Linked DNA regions of Corallococcus sp. EGB. The protein of the gene in region 1 interacts with the protein of each later gene in a pairwise test. Links are inferred from orthologs where the notes say so. Each region holds a gene or a part of one and is shown on either strand. Other genes may lie near its edges. The genes, in order: lpdA and odhB.

The links.
Region 2: the proteins of lpdA (region 1) and odhB interact in binary tests that used the Escherichia coli proteins (3 or more experiments, as listed by UniProt). The link is inferred for Corallococcus sp. EGB from one-to-one orthologs.

The regions. Positions count from the first base shown.
Region 1 is NZ_CP079946.1:4,474,290-4,483,537, forward strand. What follows is about bases 3,853-6,779. They hold lpdA (dihydrolipoyl dehydrogenase), read left to right. Parts: upstream 3,853-4,580; coding sequence 4,581-5,978; downstream 5,979-6,779. Other genes in these bases: KYK13_RS18760 (hypothetical protein), read right to left, coding at 3,853-4,466; KYK13_RS18770 (YafY family protein), read right to left, coding at 5,975-6,779. In the rest of the region: KYK13_RS18735 (imidazoleglycerol-phosphate dehydratase), read left to right, coding at 1-479; imidazole glycerol phosphate synthase subunit HisF, read left to right, coding at 476-1,240; hisN (histidinol-phosphatase), read left to right, coding at 1,237-2,019; bifunctional phosphoribosyl-AMP cyclohydrolase/phosphoribosyl-ATP diphosphatase HisIE, read left to right, coding at 2,016-2,633; KYK13_RS18755 (DofB protein), read left to right, coding at 2,856-3,299; more of KYK13_RS18760, read right to left, coding at 3,357-3,852; more of KYK13_RS18770, read right to left, coding at 6,780-6,973; KYK13_RS18775 (SDR family oxidoreductase), read left to right, coding at 7,076-8,032; KYK13_RS18780 (hypothetical protein), read left to right, coding at 8,098-9,248. UniProt on the Escherichia coli protein: Lipoamide dehydrogenase is a component of the glycine cleavage system as well as of the alpha-ketoacid dehydrogenase complexes.
Region 2 is NZ_CP079946.1:7,845,168-7,854,488, forward strand. What follows is about bases 3,150-6,149. They hold odhB (2-oxoglutarate dehydrogenase complex dihydrolipoyllysine-residue succinyltransferase), read left to right. Parts: upstream 3,150-4,046; coding sequence 4,047-5,252; downstream 5,253-6,149. Other genes in these bases: KYK13_RS31835 (2-oxoglutarate dehydrogenase E1 component), read left to right, coding at 3,150-4,057; KYK13_RS31845 (cold-shock protein), read left to right, coding at 5,413-5,616; KYK13_RS31850 (S9 family peptidase), read right to left, coding at 5,721-6,149. Also shown: enoyl-ACP reductase FabI, read right to left, coding at 24-854; more of KYK13_RS31835, read left to right, coding at 1,166-3,149; more of KYK13_RS31850, read right to left, coding at 6,150-7,946; KYK13_RS31855 (S9 family peptidase), read right to left, coding at 8,099-9,321. UniProt on the Escherichia coli protein: E2 component of the 2-oxoglutarate dehydrogenase (OGDH) complex which catalyzes the second step in the conversion of 2-oxoglutarate to succinyl-CoA and CO(2).

The DNA.
Region 1 (9,248 bases):
GGACGGGCGTGGCCCGCGTGGACACGGGCCTCAAGTTCTTCGACCACATGCTCGCCACCTTCGCGCGCTACGCGGGCCTGGACCTGACCCTGCGGGCTCGCGGCGACCTGCGCCACCACCTGATGGAGGACGTGGCCATCACCCTGGGCACCGCCGTCCAGCGCGTCATCCCCGCCACCGCCGCGCGCTACGGCGAGCGCACCCTGCCCATGGACGATGCCCTGGTGCAGGCGTGTCTCGACGCGGGCGGGCGCTTCTACTACCGGGGCCCGTTGAAGAGCCGCCTCTATGAGCACTGGATGCGGTCCTTCTGCGAGCACGCGCGCATCTCGCTCCACCTGCGCGTGCTGCGCGGCCGCGACAGCCACCACCTCACCGAGGCGGCCTTCAAGGCGCTGGGGCTCGCGCTGCGCGACGCGATGGTGGACTCCGGCGTCGTCTTCAGCATGAAGGGCAGCGTCTCCCTGGAGGTGAAGTGATGCTCCGCCGACGGATCATCGTCTGCCTGGACGTGAAGGGCGGCCGCGTGGTGAAGGGCGTCCAGTTCGAGGGCCTGCGCGACGTGGGCGACCCGGTGGAGCTGGCCCGGCGCTACGAAGAAGCCGGCGCGGACGAGGTGACCTTCCTGGACATCTCCGCGAGCGCCGAGGAGCGGCAGACGCTGTGGGACCTGGTCCAGCGCACCGCGGAGCGCCTCTTCATCCCGCTCACGGTAGGCGGGGGCGTGCGCACCGTGGACGACGTGGGACGCGCGCTGCGAGCCGGCGCGGACAAGGTGAGCATCAACTCCGCCGCCGTCGCCACGCCCGCGCTGCTCACCGGCTGCGCGGAGCGCTTCGGCGCCCAGTGCGTCGTGGCCAGCATCGACGCGAAGCGGGAGGGTGACCGCTACCGCGTCTATACGCACGGCGGAAGGCGGCCCACCGACCTGGACGCCGTGGCCTGGGCGAAGGAGTGCGTCCGGCGCGGCGCGGGCGAGGTGCTGCTCACCAGCATCGACCGCGATGGGGCTCGCACGGGCTATGACCTGGAGCTCACCCGGGCGGTGGCGGAGGCGGTGGAGGTCCCCGTCATCGCCTCCGGGGGCGCGGGCCGCGCGGAGCACGTGAGTGATGCGTTGACGCTCGGCGCGGCGGATGCGGCACTCGTCGCCGGTATCCTCCACGACGGCCTCACCACGGTGGGCGCCTTGAAGTCCCTGTTGAACGACCACGGCATCGCCGTCCGGAGCACGACATGAACGCCGACCCGCGAGACTTGATGGAGGCCGCCGCCGACGTGGCGCGCAAGGCCGGTGACGTGGCGCTGGATTTCTTCCGGCGCGGCATCGCCGTGGACACCAAGAGCGATGGAACCCCCGTGACGGTGGCGGACCGCACCGCCGAATGGACGGCCCGCGAGTGGCTGGAGGCGCGCTTCCCCCAGGACGGCATCCTGGGCGAGGAGTTCGGCGAGTCGCGTCCGGGCGCGAAGCGCCGGTGGATATTGGACCCCATCGACGGCACGAAGACCTTCATCCGCGGCGTGCCGCTGTGGGGCACGCTGGTCGCGGTGGCGGAAGGGGAGACCATCCTCGCGGGCGCGGCCTACTTCCCGGCCGTGAACGAGCTGCTCGTCGCGTCCCCGGGCCTGGGCTGCTTCTGGAACGGATCCGCGGCGCGCGTGTCGGATCAGGACTCGCTGGCCCGGTCCGTGGTGCTCGTCACCGACGAGCGCTTCCTCCAGAACCCCGCCAAGGGCGCGGCCTGGCGCGAGCTGTCCCGGCAGGCGTCCGTCTCCCGCACGTGGGGCGACTGCTACGGCTATCTCCTCGTCGCCACCGGCCGCGCGGAGGTCATGGTGGATGAAGGCCTGTCGCCCTGGGACGCGGCGGCCCTGCAGCCCATCATCGAGGAGGCCGGCGGCGTATTCACCGACTGGAAGGGTGCTCGCACCGCGTTCGGCGGAGACGGCATCGCGACCAACGCGGCGCTGGCCGAGCGCGTGCGCGAGGTGCTGCGCCCGGGAGTCCAGCCATGACGCTGGACCTCTCCGGGCTGAACTTCGACAAGGGGCAAGGGCTGGTGACGGTGGTGACGCAGGACGCGAGCACCGGCGACGTCCTCATGGTGGCGCACGCCGACCGCGAGGCGCTGGAGCGCACGCTCGCCACCGGTGAGATGCACTACCGCTCCCGCACCCGCGGCCTCTGGCACAAGGGCGCCACCAGCGGAAACACCCAGCGCGTCGTCACCCTCACCGCGGACTGCGACGGCGACGCGGTGCTCGCGCGCGTGCGCAAGGCCGGCGCCGCGTGCCACACCGGCGAGGAGACCTGCTTCGGCGAAGGCCGCTGGGACGCGCTCGCGCGGTTGGACGCGACGATCGCCGCCCGCGCGGCGGGTCCCCATCCGGAAGGCGCGAAGCCCAGCCACACGCGGCGCCTGCTGGAGGACCGCAACCTGCGCCTGAAGAAGCTGGGAGAGGAGGCCGCGGAGCTCGTCACCGCCCTCGCGGACGCGGACCGGCACCGCGCCGTCGAGGAGGCCGCCGACGTGCTGTTCCACGTGCTCGTCGCGGTGCGTCCGCTGGGGGTGACGCTGGATGAGGTGAAGGCCGTCCTCGCCGCCCGCGCCCGGCCGAAGGTGCCCTGAACTCCCAGGATACCCGGGCGTGTCAGGTGCGACCCAGGTGCAGTTGTCCAATCCCACTGCATCCTCACAGCGTGGCTGGCACACAGCCACGCCAAAGGTGCAGGCGTGTGTCCGCTACTCTTCAACCGCCTCTGTGATCCTGGTACAGATTCCAGCCTGCGACACGGGCCGTGCCCGACGAAGCGGCCCCGTCGTCATCAGCGTTCGCATCCCGGAGGCTTCGTGTCTGCCACGTACCAATCCGAACTCATCGACCGCGTCCTGTTCTCGCGCTGGCACAACCCGCCGACGAAGGACGACGTCCAGGCCATCATGGCGCAGATGGAGGACGCGACGCAGCGGCTGGGACAGAACGTGCTCTACATCGCGTCCATCAGCCCGAAGGCGAAGGTTCCCGACGCGACCGAGCGCGCGCACCTGAACCAGATGGTGGCCGAGGGCCGCCGCTACTGTGAGCAGTCCTGGCTCGTGTACGAGGGCACGGACCTGCAGCACAACCTCCAGCGCGTCATCATCTCGGGCGTGCTCATCCTCACGCGCACGTTCGACAACTACCTGTCGGTCGCCAAGTCGGCGGACGCCATCGTGAAGGACGTCTCCACCGCCCTGAAGAAGGACGCGGCGCCCATCTTCCGCCAGGCGCGCGAGCGCGGCCTCATCGCCTGAGACCCACGCGGGCGACGTCGGAAGCCCTCCGACGCCGCGTGCGTCGTGGCGCCCGAGCTACCGGGCGCCGTTGATCTCCAGCTCCTTCAGCTCCACCCCCGGCCGCTCCGGTAGGACGCTCACCGCGTCCACGTCGAGCAGGGGGACCGCGGGCTTGCAGATCTCCCACCGGCCCGTGCCCTGGAAGCGGCACACGGTGGGATCCACGAAGAAGCCCTTGCCGTCCGGCTCCGCGTGCCCCACGCCGTCGGGAGCGCGGATGTGCGCCCGCAGCGAGCCCGGCCCCGTGGCCTGGACCTGGAAGGACACCGCGACCTTGAGCGCCGGCGCGTATGCGAGCCGCAGCGTACCGTCCGAGCCTGGGCCCGAGCCCGCGTCCGCCATGGGCAGCTTCACCCCGGACAGCTCGTTCCGGTCGACGGCACGGAACGCGTCCCCGGGGCCCGTCTGCTGATCCGGCTGGATGGGCTGCGTCTCCACCGCGCCCGCCGTGTAGGGCGCCGCGAGCCGGGGCGCGCGCGGGCCCTGCTGCACCGCCGCCGCGTTCACGAGCGACAGGGGCACCTGTTCCGTCCGCACGCACGTGGGCGCCAGTTCCTCCAGCAGCGTCAGGAGCGCCGGTTCCACCACCTCACCCGTCACGGCGGCGGGCCCCACGGCTAGGCGCGCGAGCTCCTGGCAGGCAGTTCCCAGGGCGGGCCCCGCGCGCTCCAGGCCCCAGCGCGCCTCCGGCAGGTCCGGGGTCCCCCGTCGGGCGGCCTCCCGCAACGCGCGCGTCACGGCCTGGCCGCAGGGGTTGTTGGCGGGGGCGCAGCGCTCGCACAGGGTGGCGAGCATCGCGCGGGGCGGGCCGTCCGCCTCCGAGGGGGGCTCGCGGGAGGCCAGGTCCGGGCCCCTGGCGCAGGCGGCGGCGGGTGGGGTGAGACAGTCGCCGAGCTGGCGGCTCGCGTCGCTCCAGGCCGTGCCCGCATCCTCGCCGGTGCCGCCGTCCGAGGAGAGGAGGTCCCCCAGGACGGCGTCCAGGCCGCGGCACGCGGCGGGGCCCAGGTCGGGCGGGGTGAGCTTCACCGGCGTCGCGCCCGGCGCCTGCCCGGGGGCCCGCGGCGGGGGCGGGGCTTGATGCGACACGTAATAGAGGCGCGCGAACGCCAGCAGCGCTACTAGCATCAAGAGAAGCGTGTGGAGCGGGAAGCGACGCACGAGCAAACTCCTTGATTCCAACCGGGACCGGGGGTTATCAGCGCCCGCGAGTTCCATCCGCAAAAATGACCGGAGGCGTGTGTGGCTGAGACTTTCGACGTGGTGATCATCGGCTCGGGTCCTGGCGGCTATGTGGGCGCCATCCGCGCGGCCCAGCTCGGGCTGAAGACGGCCATCATCGAAAAGGACAAGCGCCTGGGTGGCACGTGTCTGCACCGCGGCTGCATCCCCACCAAGTCGCTGCTGTGGACGGCGTCGCTCTTCCACCACATCAAGGAGTCGTCCGACTTCGGCATCGACGTGGCGAACCCGACCGTGAACTGGGCCAACGCCCAGAAGCACAAGGACAAGGTCGTCACGAAGGGCGCCAACGGCATCGACTTCCTGATGAAGAAGAACAAGATCACCGTGGTGAAGGGCCACGGCCGCATCGCGGGCAAGGGCAAGGTGGAGGTCACGGCGGAGGACGGCTCCAAGCAGACCCTGGAGACGAAGAACATCATCATCGCCACGGGCTCCGTGCCCAAGTCCCTGCCGAACGTGGCGGTGGACCACAAGCGGGTGATGAACAGTGACTCCATCCTGACCATCGACCGCATCCCCAAGAGCATCATCGTCCTGGGCGCGGGCGCGGTGGGCTGCGAGTTCGCCTCCGTGTTCAACCACGTGGGCAGCAAGACGGCCATCGTGGAGTACATGCCCGCGCTGCTCCCCATCGAGGACGCGGACATCTCCAAGGAGCTGGACAAGATCTTCCGCCGCCGCGGCATCGACGTGCACACGGGCTCGGCGGTGCAGAAGGTGGAGCACACGGCGGACGGCGTGCGCGTCACCATGACGGTGGGCAACGAGACCAAGACGCTGGAGGCCGAAATCCTCCTGTCGGCGGTGGGCCGCTCGCCCGTCACGGACGACGTGGGCCTGAACAAGACGGCGGTGCAGGTGGACCGCGGCTTCATCAAGGTCGACACGCTGTGCCGCACCAGCGAGCCCAACGTCTACGCCATTGGCGACGTCATCCCCACGCCGATGCTGGCCCACATGGCCAGCGCCGAGTGCGTGATGGTGGTGGAGCACATCGCCGGGAAGAACCCCGCGCCCATCAACTACGACCTGACCCCGTCCGCCACGTACTGCTACCCCGAGGTGGCGTCCGTGGGCCTCACGGAGAAGAAGGCCAAGGAGCGCGGCTACGACGTGAAGGTGGGCATCGCCCCCTTCGGCGCCGTCACGAAGTCGGCCATCTCCAACGAGTCGGTGGGCCTCATCAAGATCGTCTCCGACAAGAAGTACGACGAGGTGCTGGGCATCCACATCATCGGGCCGCACGCCACGGAGCTGCTCGCCGAGGCCTGCGTCGCGATGAAGCTGGAGATCACCACCGAGGAGCTGGCCCACACCATCCACGCGCACCCGACGCTCTCCGAGATCATGCACGAGGGCGCCGAGGCCACGCTGGGGCACCCGCTGCACTTCTAGCGGGCATGGCGGCCCGGCCGCTTCTGGCCGGGCCCGCCGTAGAGCGCCCCCAGTGAGGCCGCCAGCGCGGCCAGCCGTTGGCGCAGCGGTTCCGGGGCGAGCACCTCCACGCCCGCCCCGATTTCGCACAGCTGGGAGACCGCGATGGCCTCCCGCTCGAAGTCCAGCGTCACCTTCCGCTCTCCGCCGCGTGCCGCGGGTGCCTGGTCCAGGCGCTCACTGTCGGCCGGGGGACGGAGCCTCCGCAGCGCTGCTTCGCCTTCCGGGGTGCAGGCCAGGGTGACGTCGTAGCGCGGGCGCGCGGTGGCGAACTTCGCGCACCAGTCCTTCCAGAACGCGGGCAGGTCGAAGCCCGGCGGGCGGGTGAAGCCCTCGGGCCGCAGCCGCACGTCTCCAATGCGCCCGCCCCGGAAGACGCGCGGCCCCTTGTCCGTCCCGGCGACGAGGTACCAGCGGTCCGCCTTGATCACGAGCCCGTAGGGGTCCACCGTCCGGCGCGAGCGGGCGCCTTCGAAGTCCTGGTAGCTCAGCGACACGCGGCGGTCCTGCCAGGCGGCGTCGCGCAGCTTGCCCAGGTGCGGCAGGGGCTCGCGGCCGGTGAACCAGCCGGAGGCGTCCACGTGGAGCCGCTGGCGCGCGTGCTCCAGCGCGGGTTGCTGGAGGGCGGGGAGGGCCGCCGCCAGCTTCACCAGCCCCGTGCGCAGCGGCGTGGACAGGCCCAGGTCCTCCAGGGCCCCGTGGGCGCCCACCGTGGCCAGGGCCTGGAGCTCCGGACGCGTGAGGCCGGTGAGCTGCGTGCGCCAGCCCTCCATCAGCGCCACGCCGCCCGCGGCCCCTCGCGTGGAGTAGACGGGGACGCCCGCGGTGGAGAGGGCGTCCAGGTCCCGGTGCACGGTCCGGCTGGAGACCTGGAGCTCGCGCGCCAGCTCGCCCACGGTGCTGCGGGGGCGGGACTGGAGGCGCATCAACAAGTGGACGAGGCGATCCGCGCGCATGGGTCCTCCGGCCTGGAAGCGAGGTGCAGCCTGGACCGGCAATCATGACAGGGGTTGTCAGGATTGGGCGTGCAAGGTGGCGCGTGAAAGGGGAGCACTGACATGAAGCCACTCGAAGGACAGGTGGCCCTGGTCGCGGGAGCGACTCGGGGCGCGGGCCGGGGAATCGCGACGATGCTGGGGGCGGCGGGGGCCACGGTGTACTGCACCGGGCGCAGCGTGAGGGGGAACCTGGCGAGCGGGGCGTCGCGGCCGGAGACGATTGAAGAGACGGCGGAGCAGGTGACGGCGCTGGGTGGGAAGGGCATCGCGGTGCGGGTGGACCACAGCGTGGAGGAGGAGGTGGAGGCGCTGTGCCAGCGCATCCGCTCCGAGGCCGGGAAGCTGGACGTGCTGGTCAACGACATCTGGGGCGGGGAGACGCTGCACGAGCTGGGCTTGCCGTTCTGGAAGCAGTCGCCCGCGAAGGCGCGCCTCATGTTCGACCGCGCCGTGTTCACGCACCTGGTCACCAGCCGGCACGTGGTGCCGTTGATGCTGGAGCGCGACCGGGGCCTCATCGTGGAGGTGACGGATGGGGACTCGTTCGGCTACCGGGGCGGCGTCGCGTATGACGTGACGAAGATGGCGGTCATCCGGCTGGCCTTCGCGATGTCGCGCGACTTGCGCCGCACGCACATCACGGCGCTGGCGGTGACGCCGGGGTTCCTGCGCTCGGAGGAGATGCTGGACGGCTTCGGGGTGAAGGAGTCCAACTGGCGCGACGCGGTGAAGATCGTCCCGGACTTCATCGCGTCGGAGACGCCGGCGTACGTGGGCCGCGCAGTGGCGGCGCTCGCGGCGGATCCGCACGTGCACCGCAGGGCGGGGCGCGTGGTCGCGTCGTGGACGCTGGCGCGCGAGTACGGCTTCACGGACCTGGATGGCTCGCAGCCGCACTGGGCGGAGTACTTCGAGCGGACGTATGGGAAGCCGTATACGGTCGCGGACGACGCGGCCTATGCGTCGTGGCTCGGGGGCTCCATCGAGATCGTCTGTCCCGACTGGCCCCGCTACTGAGACGCACGGTGCATGCCCCTGGAGGCCATGCGAAGCGCTATGGTCTGACGCGAGAGGTCGCGCACATGGCCAAGGGGCACCGCAGGAACGACGAGCCGGATCGGATCGACGAGACCCGGGTCGCACCGCTCGACGACGACCTGGACGAGACCGAAGAGGTCCGGACCGAGCAGACCCAGGTGCCGGCCTCCGCCCAGCGCGACGCCGCGGAGGCCGCTGCCCGGGCCGCAGGAACTCCCGGCCGCAGGACCTGGGGCAACCAGAAGCGGAGCGCGCCCCCCACGGCTCCGCGTGTGCCTGAGCTCACGGGCCTTGAGCCCCGGATGGCACCGCCGCCCGTGCCCGATGACGACGAGCCCGCCCTGGAGACCCGCGTGGACGGGCTCACGCCTCCGCCTCCGCCCCGGATGCGGGGAGAGGACGACGCGGGCCCCTGGAAGGAGGAGGAGGACGAGGGATACGCCGCGCCGGAGACCGCCGTGCGTCCGTCGCGTGAGGACGGCCGGGGGCGCGCGGGCGAGGGCGGGCGCCCGCCGCGCGGAGGTGCACGCGCGAACGGGCAGGGCGCGCCGGAGGTGGCTCGTCCGGGGCGCGCCGTGACTCGCGAGGAGGGACAGGGCCTGCCGGAGATCGTCCGCCCGGGTCGAAATGGTGCTCGCGAGGAAGGGCAGGGCCTGCCGGAGATCGTCCGCCCTGCTCGGCCCGGTGGCCCCGCGCGGAGCACCGGCAAGGACGGCGGCGCGAGGGAAGAGGACTTCGCGCTGCCGGAGATCATCCACGCGGGCCGTGGCGCCGAACTGGATGGCGCTCCGTCCGAGCCTCCTCGCAAGGCCAGTCAGCCGGTGCTCTTCGCGCCGCTTCCGTCCGCGCAGGCCGCCAGCCAGTCGGAGGCAACGCCCGAGCTGCGCACGATGTTCGCCACCCACTCCGCGCTGCTCGCGGAGCGCCTCAAGGCGGAGCTCCAGCACAAGATCTACGGCCGCACCCCGCACCGCATCCTCCGCGTGGACGAACCCGAAGGCCCCAGCACCGCGGGCGGCAAGCAGGCCCGTCAGGCCATCTCGCTCGTGGACCGCAAGGGCGCCGCGCCGGCGCTCGTCGTGGGCTGGGTGGACGTGGCCAAGGGACAGGCCGTGCTGCGCAACTTCGAGGCCGTGGCGAAGCGCTACGAGTTCCAGCACGGCGCGCCGCTGGAGCTGGCCCCGGAGGAATACGA
Region 2 (9,321 bases), 3.4 Mb from region 1 along the record:
TCTCCGAAAAAGGTCGGATGGCCTCAGCCTTCCTTCGGCGCGGGGGTCGCGGGGACCCCTTCTGGCGGTTCCACGGTGTCCACCGGGGGTGCGCCCACCGCGTGGTAGCCGCCGTCCACGTGAATCATCTCGCCCGTGGTGGAGGAGAGCCAGTCCGACAGGAGTGCACAGGCCGTCTTCGCCACGTGGTCATGGCTGTCCTTGTCGCTCCAGCCCAGCGGCGCCTGCTTCCCCCAGTACTGGGCCAGCGCCTTGAAGCCCGGGATGCCCTTGGCCGCCACGGTGGCCAGGGGGCCGGCCGCGAGCGCGTTCACCCGGATGCCCTTGGGGCCCAGGTCGCGCGCCAGGTAGCGCACGGTGGCCTCCATGGCCGCCTTGCACACCCCCATCCAGTCGTAGATGGGCCACGCCTGCCGGTTGTCGAAGTCCAGCGCCACGATGGAGCCGCCCTGGGTCATCAGCGGCGCGCACGCCACCGCCAGCTCCTTCACGGAGAAGGCGGAGATGCGGAACGCGGTCTGCGCGCTCTCCCACGGCGTGTTGAGGAAGTTGCCGCCCAGCGCGTCCTCCGGCGCGAACGCGATGGCGTGCAGCACGCCGTCCACGCGGCCCCACTTCTGCCGCAGCGCCTCCGTCAGCGCCGGAAAGTGCGCCGGGTTCGTCACGTCCAGCTCCAGCACCTCCGTGCCGGGCTTGAGCCGCTTCGCGCTGCGCTCGGTGAGGGACTTCGCCCGGCCGAACCCGGTGAGGATGACTTCCGCGCCCTGCGCGATCGCGTGCTCCGCGACGCCGAAGGCCAACGACTGCGGGGTGAGCACGCCGGTGATGAGCAGGTTCTTGCCCTGGAGGAGCATGTCGGTACGTTTCTGAAAGAGGTGGGAAAGAGGGGGCGTGTGCTTACCACTCCTGAACGGTCGTTGGGGGCCCCTGGCCCCCGTCCCGTTCGCCCCCGGATGTACGCCTGTTCAGCATGACCAGGGCCCCGGGGCCTTCTTTGAGCCCCGCCGAGCCCGAGGGAATCCGGAATTCAGTGAAGCTGCGCTCACGCGGGGCATGACTCCATCTGCTCCCTTGAGTGAAGCCTGCCAGCCGGGCACGACGCGGTTCAACAAACCTGAGGCGAAAACCCCCCAACGCAGCGCCCATCCAGTAAAAGACCCTCGCCATGGCGAATTTCCAGGACAGTTTCCTCTCGGGTGGAAACATCGACTTCATCGAGGGGCTCTACGCGCGCTTCCTCGAGAATCCGGGCAGCGTGGACGCGAGCTGGCGCGAGGTGTTCGAGCGCAACAACGGCACGGGCCGCCCCATCTTCAACACGAAGTTGCTGGAGGCTCCGACACCCGCCGCACCGGAAGGCAAGGAGGGCAAGGGCAAGGGCAAGGCGAACGGCGCCGCCGCTCCGGCCGCCGCCGCGGCGCCCCAGGCCCCTGCCGCTCCGGCGCAGGACATGGGGCTGCAGTCGAAGGTGGATCAGGCCATCACCGCCTTCCGCCTGCGCGGCCACCTGCGCGCGACGCTGGATCCGCTGGAGCGTCCCCGCCCGCAGCTGGGCCACGTGGCGGACGTGGCGCTGATGGACGAGAACCACTTCTCCGCGAAGGAGATGGAGCAGGCGGTCGAGTGCAACAACGTCTTCCCGCAGCAGCGCGTGCGCCTGTCGGAGCTCGTCACGCGCCTGCGCCGCACGTACTCCAGCCACATCGGCGTGGAGTTCATGCAGATGCTCGACAGCGAGCGTCGCCGCTGGCTCATGCAGCGCATGGAGCACAGCGAGAACCGCACGCAGTTCTCCGTGGAGGAGCAGCGGCACATCCTCACCAAGCTCTCCTACGCGGAGGGCTTCGAGAACTTCCTGCACACGAAGTACGTGGGCGCCAAGCGCTTCAGCCTGGATGGCGGCGAGGCCCTCATCCCCATGCTGGACGCGATGCTGGAGGTCGGCAGCAGCATGGGGCTGAAGGAGCTGGTCATCGGCATGGCCCACCGCGGCCGCCTCAACGTGCTGACCAACATCCTGGGCAAGAAGCCGGATCAGATCTTCAGCGAGTTCGACGGCCCCAAGGACCCCAAGGCGTACCTGGGCCGCGGCGACGTGAAGTACCACATGGGCTTCTCGTCGGACCACGCCACGCGCTCGGGCAAGAACGTGCACCTGTCGCTGGCGTTCAACCCCAGCCACCTGGAGTGCGTGGGCCCCGTGGTGGAGGGCCGCGTGCGCGCCAAGCAGGACCGCGGCGGGGACACCGAGCGCACGCAGGTGATGCCGCTGCTCATCCACGGCGACGCGGCCTTCATCGGCCAGGGCATCACGTCGGAGACGCTCAACTTCTCCGGCCTCAAGGGCTACACCACGGGCGGCACGGTCCACATCGTCATCAACAACCAGGTGGGCTTCACCACCGACCCGTCGGACTCGCGCACCAGCATCTACTCCACCGCCATCGCGCAGATGCTGGACATCCCGGTGTTCCACGTGAACGGGGATGACCCGGAGGCGTGCGTGCACGCGGCGCGGCTGGCGGCCGAGTACCGCCAGACGTTCAAGAGCGACGTGGTCATCGACCTCATCTGCTACCGCCGCTACGGCCACAACGAGGGCGACGACCCGTCCTTCACCCAGCCGGCGATGTACGACCTCATCCGCAAGCACCCGCCGGTGCGCGCGCTCTACGCGAAGGCGCTGGCGGAAGCGGGCCGCATCAGCGCGGAGGACTCGGACGCCATCAAGCAGCGCTGCTTCCAGGACTTCGACGCGGCGCTCACCCGCGCCCGCCAGGAGAGCCAGTTCAAGGAGCCCAACGCGCTGGAGGGCCTGTGGAAGCCCTACAAGGGCGGCCTGCTGAAGAACGCGCCCCAGGTGTCCACGGCGGTGGCCAAGCCCACCCTGCGTGACGCGCTCCAGAAGCTGGCCACGGCGCCGGAGGGCTTCAACGTCCACCGCGACGTGGAGCGCACGGTGCTCAAGAAGCGCCAGGGCATGCTGGAGAGCGAGGAGCTGCAGTGGAGCGAGGGCGAGTCGCTGGCGTACGCGACGCTCCTGTCGGAGGGCTACGGCATCCGCCTGTCCGGCCAGGACAGCGAGCGCGGCACCTTCAGCCACCGCCACGCGGTGCTGCACGACACGCAGACGGGCGAGGAGTACGTGCCCCTGCGCCAGTTCGCTTCCGGCAAGGCGACCTTCAACGTCTACAACAGCCCGCTGTCGGAGATGGGCGTGCTGGGCTTCGACTACGGCTACAGCCTGGACGTGCCGGACGGCCTCACGCTGTGGGAGGCGCAGTTCGGTGACTTCGCCAACGGCGCGCAGATCATCATCGACCAGTTCATCGCCGCGGCGGAGAGCAAGTGGCGGCGGCTGAGCGGCATCACGCTGCTGCTGCCGCACGGCTACGAAGGCCAGGGCCCGGAGCACTCCAGCGCGCGCCTGGAGCGCTTCCTGGACCTGTGCGCCGAGGACAACCTCCAGGTCTGCTACCCCACCACGCCCGCGCAGATCTTCCACCTGCTGCGCCGCCAGGTGCTGCGCCCCGTGCGCAAGCCGCTCATCATCATGTCGCCCAAGAGCCTCCTGCGCCGTCCGGAGGCGACCAGCCGCATGGACGAGCTGGCCACGGGCGCGTTCCAGGAAGTCATCCCGGACGCGAAGGCGGACCCCGCGAAGGTGAAGCGGCTGCTCTTGTGCAGCGGCAAGGTGTACTACGACCTGGCCAAGGCCCGGGACGAGCGCAAGGACGACTCCATCGCCATCGTGCGCGTGGAGCAGCTCTACCCGTTCCCGCAGGACGAGCTGGCGAAGCTGGTGGCGAAGCTGCCGGCGCTCCAGGAGCTGTACTGGGTGCAGGAGGAGCCGCGCAACGCGGGCGGCTGGCACTTCATGTTCCCCCACCTGCACGACCTGCTCTCCGGCCGTTCGCAGCAGCAGACGGTGAAGCTGGGCTACATCGGCCGCGCCGAGGCCGCCAGCCCCGCCACCGGTTTCACGAAGACGCACGACTACGAGCAGCAGCTCATCATCGAAGAAGCCATCCTCCGAGGACCCCAGAATGGCCGTTGAACTGAAAGTCCCCCCGCTCGGCGAATCCATCACCGAGGCCGTCGTCGGCAAGTGGAACAAGAAGCAGGGTGAGTCCGTCGCCGCGGACGAGCCGCTCGTCGTGCTGGAGACCGACAAGGTCACCATCGACGTGCCGGCCCCCGCCGCCGGCAGCATCGCGTCCATCGCCTTCAAGGAGGGCGACAAGGTCCGCGTGGGTGACGTGCTGGGCACCATCGAGGCCGGTGCCGGCGCGGGCGCTCCCGCCGTGGCCGCCGCCACGCCCGCGCCCGCCCAGGCCGCGGCGCCGGTGGCCGCGCCGGCCGCTCCGGTGGCCAGCGACACGCGCATCACCCCCACCGCCAGGAAGATGGCGGAGGAGAACCGGGTGGACGTGGGCCAGCTGAAGGGCTCCGGCGCCGGTGGCCGCATCATGAAGGAGGACGTGCAGGGTCAGCTGAACCGCCCGGCCGCCGCCCCGGCCCCGGCCGCGCCGTCCGGCCCCCGCCCCAACGCCGCGCGCGAGGAGCGCGTGCGCATGACGCCCCTGCGCAAGCGCGTGGCCGAGCGCCTCATCCAGGCGCAGTCCACCGCCGCCATGCTCACCACCTTCAACGAGGTGGACATGGGCGAGGTGATGGCGCTCCGCAAGAAGTACAACGACAAGTTCCAGGCGAAGCACGGGGTGAAGCTCGGGTTCATGAGCTTCTTCATCCGCGCGTCCGTGGAGGCCCTCAAGGCGTTCCCGCAGATCAACGCGGAGATCGACGGCGAGGACGTCATCTTCAAGCACTACTACGACATCGGCGTGGCCGTGAGCGGCAGCCGCGGTCTGGTGGTGCCGGTGGTGCGTGACGCGGACAAGCTGTCGCTCGCGGAGCTGGAGAAGACGGTCGGTGACTACGGCGGCCGTGCGCGCAACGACAAGCTGACGATGGCGGACCTCACGGGTGGCACGTTCACCATCACCAACGGCGGCATCTTCGGCTCCATGCTGTCCACGCCCATCCTGAACCCGCCGCAGACGGGCATCCTGGGCATGCACAACATCGTGGAGCGCCCCGTGGCCCGCGACGGCCAGGTGGTCATCCGGCCCATCATGTACATCGCCCTGACGTACGACCACCGCCTGGTGGACGGCCGTGAGGCGGTGCAGTTCCTCGTGCGCGTGAAGGAGTGCATCGAGGACCCGGAGCGCCTGCTTCTCGACATCTGACGGACACTCCGCGCCTGGAGCGGGGACGCAAGACGGGCAATTCCCGTGGGCCGGCTGGACTTCCAGTCGGCCCTTTCACTACAACTAGAGCCGTCTCCCCGGTCGTCGGGCAGAACGGGTGGCCTTCCCCACGGCTGCCCTGCAAACGCAAGGAAGCGCAATGGCAACTGGTACCGTGAAGTGGTTCAACGACGCGAAGGGCTTCGGCTTCATCACCCAGGACGGCGGCGGCGAGGACGTGTTCTGCCACCACACCGCCATCAACATGGATGGTTTCCGCACCCTGGCCGAGGGCCAGAAGGTGGAGTTCGAAGTCACCAAGGGCCCGAAGGGCCTGCAGGCGCAGAACGTTCGCGCCGCCTGATTCGCGTCCTCAGCCATTCCCCACGGACTGGTTGAAGTCAAAGAGGCCCGGACCCGCGGTGGGGTTCCGGGCCTCTCCTTCTTCCAGGCGTGGCGCCGCGCGGCCTACTTCTTCAGGGTCTGCTCGAAGTGGGCGATGACGCGCTCGTACTGGCGCTCGGTGACGACGGGGTCCGGCACCATGTGCGTGAGGCCGGACAGCGGCAGCAGCTGGTGCGGCTTGCCCGCGCGGAAGAGGGCATCCGACAGCTTCAGCGTGTGGAAGAAGTACACGTTGTCATCCGCGGTGCCGTGGATGAGCAGCAGGGCCCCAATGGGGCTGTCCTTCTTCGCGTACGTCAGCAGGCTGCTGACCTCGTAGGCCTGGGGGCTCTCCTCGGGCAGGCCCAGGTAGCGCTCGGTGTAGTGCGTGTCGTAGTCGCGCCAGTCCACCACCGGGGCGCCGGACACGGCGGACTTGAAGAAGTCCGGGCGCTTCAGCGCGGCCAGCGCGGCCATGTAGCCGCCGAAGCTCCAGCCGGTGATGCCCACGCGGCTCAAGTCCATCTCCGGCACCTCCTTCGCCAGGGCCTGCACCGCCTCAATCTGATCATCCAGGGTGACGGTGGCGAAGTCGTGCTTCACCGCGCGGTTCCAGTCGGAGGTGCGCAGCGGCGTGCCGCGCCCGTCCACCTTCACCACCAGGAAGCCGTGGTCCGCGAACCACTGGCTGAGCAGGTGCGCGGCCATGGACTGGTGCACGACGGTGACGGTGGGGCCCGCGTAGACCTCCACGATGACGGGCAGCTTCTGGCCGGGCTTGAAGTCGCGCGGCTTCACCAGCGAGGTCCAGAACTTCTTCGGGCCCACCTGGCGCACCTCGAAGTTCGGCGTGAAGGGCGGCTCCTGCGCCACCTCGGGCAGCTCGCCCAGCTTCGTGCCGTCGGCCTTGAGCACCAGCGTGCGCGGCATGCTCTTGGGGCCCTGGGTGTTGAGGACGATGAGGCCGCCGTTCTTGGAGACGAGGCCGTTCTCCACGGCCGGGCCGGTGGTGCCGGTGGACACCTGCTCCGGAGCGCCGCCGGACTTCACGCGCCACAGGTGGCTTTCGGTGGGGTTGGGGCCGCCGGTGAAGAAGAGCGTCTTGTCCGCCTGGACGAAGCGGGCGAGGTTGCGGAAGCCCGCGTCCGGCTTCACCACGGAGCGGTCCAGCTCACCGTTGGCCTTGCGCAGCTCCACCTCCGCGCCGCCGTTGCGCTCGGTGTACCAGAGGAAGCCGGAGCCATCCTCCAGCCACAGCGGGAAGTCCTGGGCCAGCTCCACCCACGCGTTGTCCTTCTCCGTGAGGAGCACGCGCGTCTTGCCCGTGGCGGGGTCCACCGCGAGCACCTGCTCCTCCGTCTGGAGGCGGTTCTGCACCACGAGGGTCAGCGGCCCGCCCTTGTCCCACTTCACCGTGGCCAGGTAGGGGTACTTCGCCGCGTCCCACTGCGCCCACACCGTCTTGCCGCCGGCGGCGGGCGTGATGCCCAGGCGCACCTTCGCGTTGGCCTTGCCGGGGCGCGGGTACGGGAACACGTCCCCGCCCTTCTCCGGGTGCATCACGTCCACGATGGTGAGCTTCTCCACGTCGGACGTGTCGGACTCCGTGTACGCGATGGACTTCGAGTCCGGGCTCCACCAGTAGCCGGAGAAGCGGCTCATCTCCTCCTGCGCCACGAACTCCGCCAGGCCGTGCGTCTTGTCCGCCGTCCCGCCCTGCGTGACGCGCTTCTCCTGGTTGTTGGAGAGCTCCACCCGGTAGACGTCGTGGTCCCGGACGTAGGCCACCTGCTTGCCGTCCGGCGACAGGCGCGGGTCGATGACGCCGGGGCCCGTCTTGAGCTCCGTGGACTTCCCCGTCGCGCGGTCCACCACGTAGAGGCGGCCGGAGAGGGGCACCAGCAGCTGGGTGCCGTCCTCGGAGAGGCTGTAGGAGGTGAAGCCCCGGGCGCTCACGCGCATGCGCTCGCGGCGGGCCTTCTCCTCGGGGGACAGGGTCTCCTCGGCGCCCTTGAGCAGGGCCTCCGGAGTGAGCAGCTCACGCGCCTGGCCGCCGGCCACGTCGAACGCGTAGAGCATCTGCACGTTGGACGTGGGGGACGTGCGCAGGAAGAGGACGGACTTCTCGTCAGGGGTGATGCGCGTGCCCACCGGGCGCCCGCTCTGGAAGCGGCGCGTCTCGGCGTACTGGCGCAGGAAGGTGTCCGGCTGCTTTTGCGAAGGGGCCATGGCGGAGGGTTTGCGCTCCTGGGCGATGGAGGGGGCGCTGCTCATGAGGAGGAGCGCGGCGGCGGTGAGGACCTGACGCATGCGTAGCTGAATCCCCGCGCGAGGCGGGGCTCCTTTCGCGAGAAGGTGCGGGCAAGCCTACACTCCGGCCGCCGCGCGGCCCTCCCAACGTCCGGCCCTGGTGAGGATTCCCACGGGAAGCGGGCGGCGCCCGCGGCACCTGGACCTTCCCGCTACTTCAGGTTCTGCTGGAAGTGGGCGATGACGCGCTCGTACTGACGCTCCATGACGAGCGGGTCCGCCACCATGTGCGTGAGGCCGGACAGGGGCAGGAACTGGTGCGGCTTGCCCGCGCGGAAGAGGGCATCCGACAGCTTCAGCGCGTGGAGGAAGTACACGTTGTCGTCCGCGGTGCCGTGAACCACCAGCAGCGCGCCGATGGGCCCCTCCTTCTTCGCGTAGGTCAGCAGGCTGTTGACTTCGTAGGCCTGGGGGCTCTCCTCGGGGAGGCCCAGGTAACGCTCGGTCGCGTGCGTGTCGTAGTCGAGCCAGTCCGTCACCGGAGCACCCGCGACGCCGGCCTTGAAGAAGTCCGGGTGCTTCATCACCGCCAGGGCGGACATGTATCCACCGAAGCTCCAGCCAAAGATGCCCACGCGGCCCAGGTCCATCTCTGGCACCTCCTTCGCCAGGGCCCGCATCGCATCCATCTGGTCCTCCAGGATGGGGGTGGCGTAGTCGTGCTTCACCGCGCGGTTCCACTCGGCGGTGCGAAGCGGCGTGCCGCGCCCGTCCACCCGCACCACCAGGAAGCCCTGATCCGCCATCCACTGGTCGAGCAGGTGCACGGCCATGGACTGATGCACCATGGTCTTGATGGGGCCGCCGTAGATGTCCACGATGACGGGCAGCTTCTTGCCGGGCTTGAAGTCACGCGGCTTCACCAGCGACGTCCAGAACCTCCTCGCGCCCACCTGACGCACCTCGAAGTCCGGCGTGAAGGGGGGCTCCTGGGCGACGGAAGGCAGTTCGCCCAGCATCGAGCCATTGCCCTTGAGCACCAGCATGCGAGGCATGGTCTTGGGGCTCTGCCTGCTGAGGACGATGAGCCCCCCGTCCTTGGAGACGAGGCCGCCCTCTTCCGCGGAACCGCGGGTGCCCGTGTCCACCCGCTCCGGCGACCCTCCGAGCTTCACGCGCCACAGGTGGCTCTCGGTGGGGTTCGGGTCGCCATTGAAGAACAGCGTCTGGTCCGCCTGGACGAAGCGGGAGAGGCTCCGGAAGCCGACGCCCGGCTTCACCACGGAGCGGTCCAGGTCCCCGTTGGCCTTGCGCAGTTCCACTTCCGAAGCGCCGTTGCGGTCGGTGTACCAGAGGAAGCCGGAGCCATCCTCCAGCCACACCGGGAACTCCTGGTGCAGGTCGATCCACGCCGCGTCCTTCTCCGTGAGGAGCA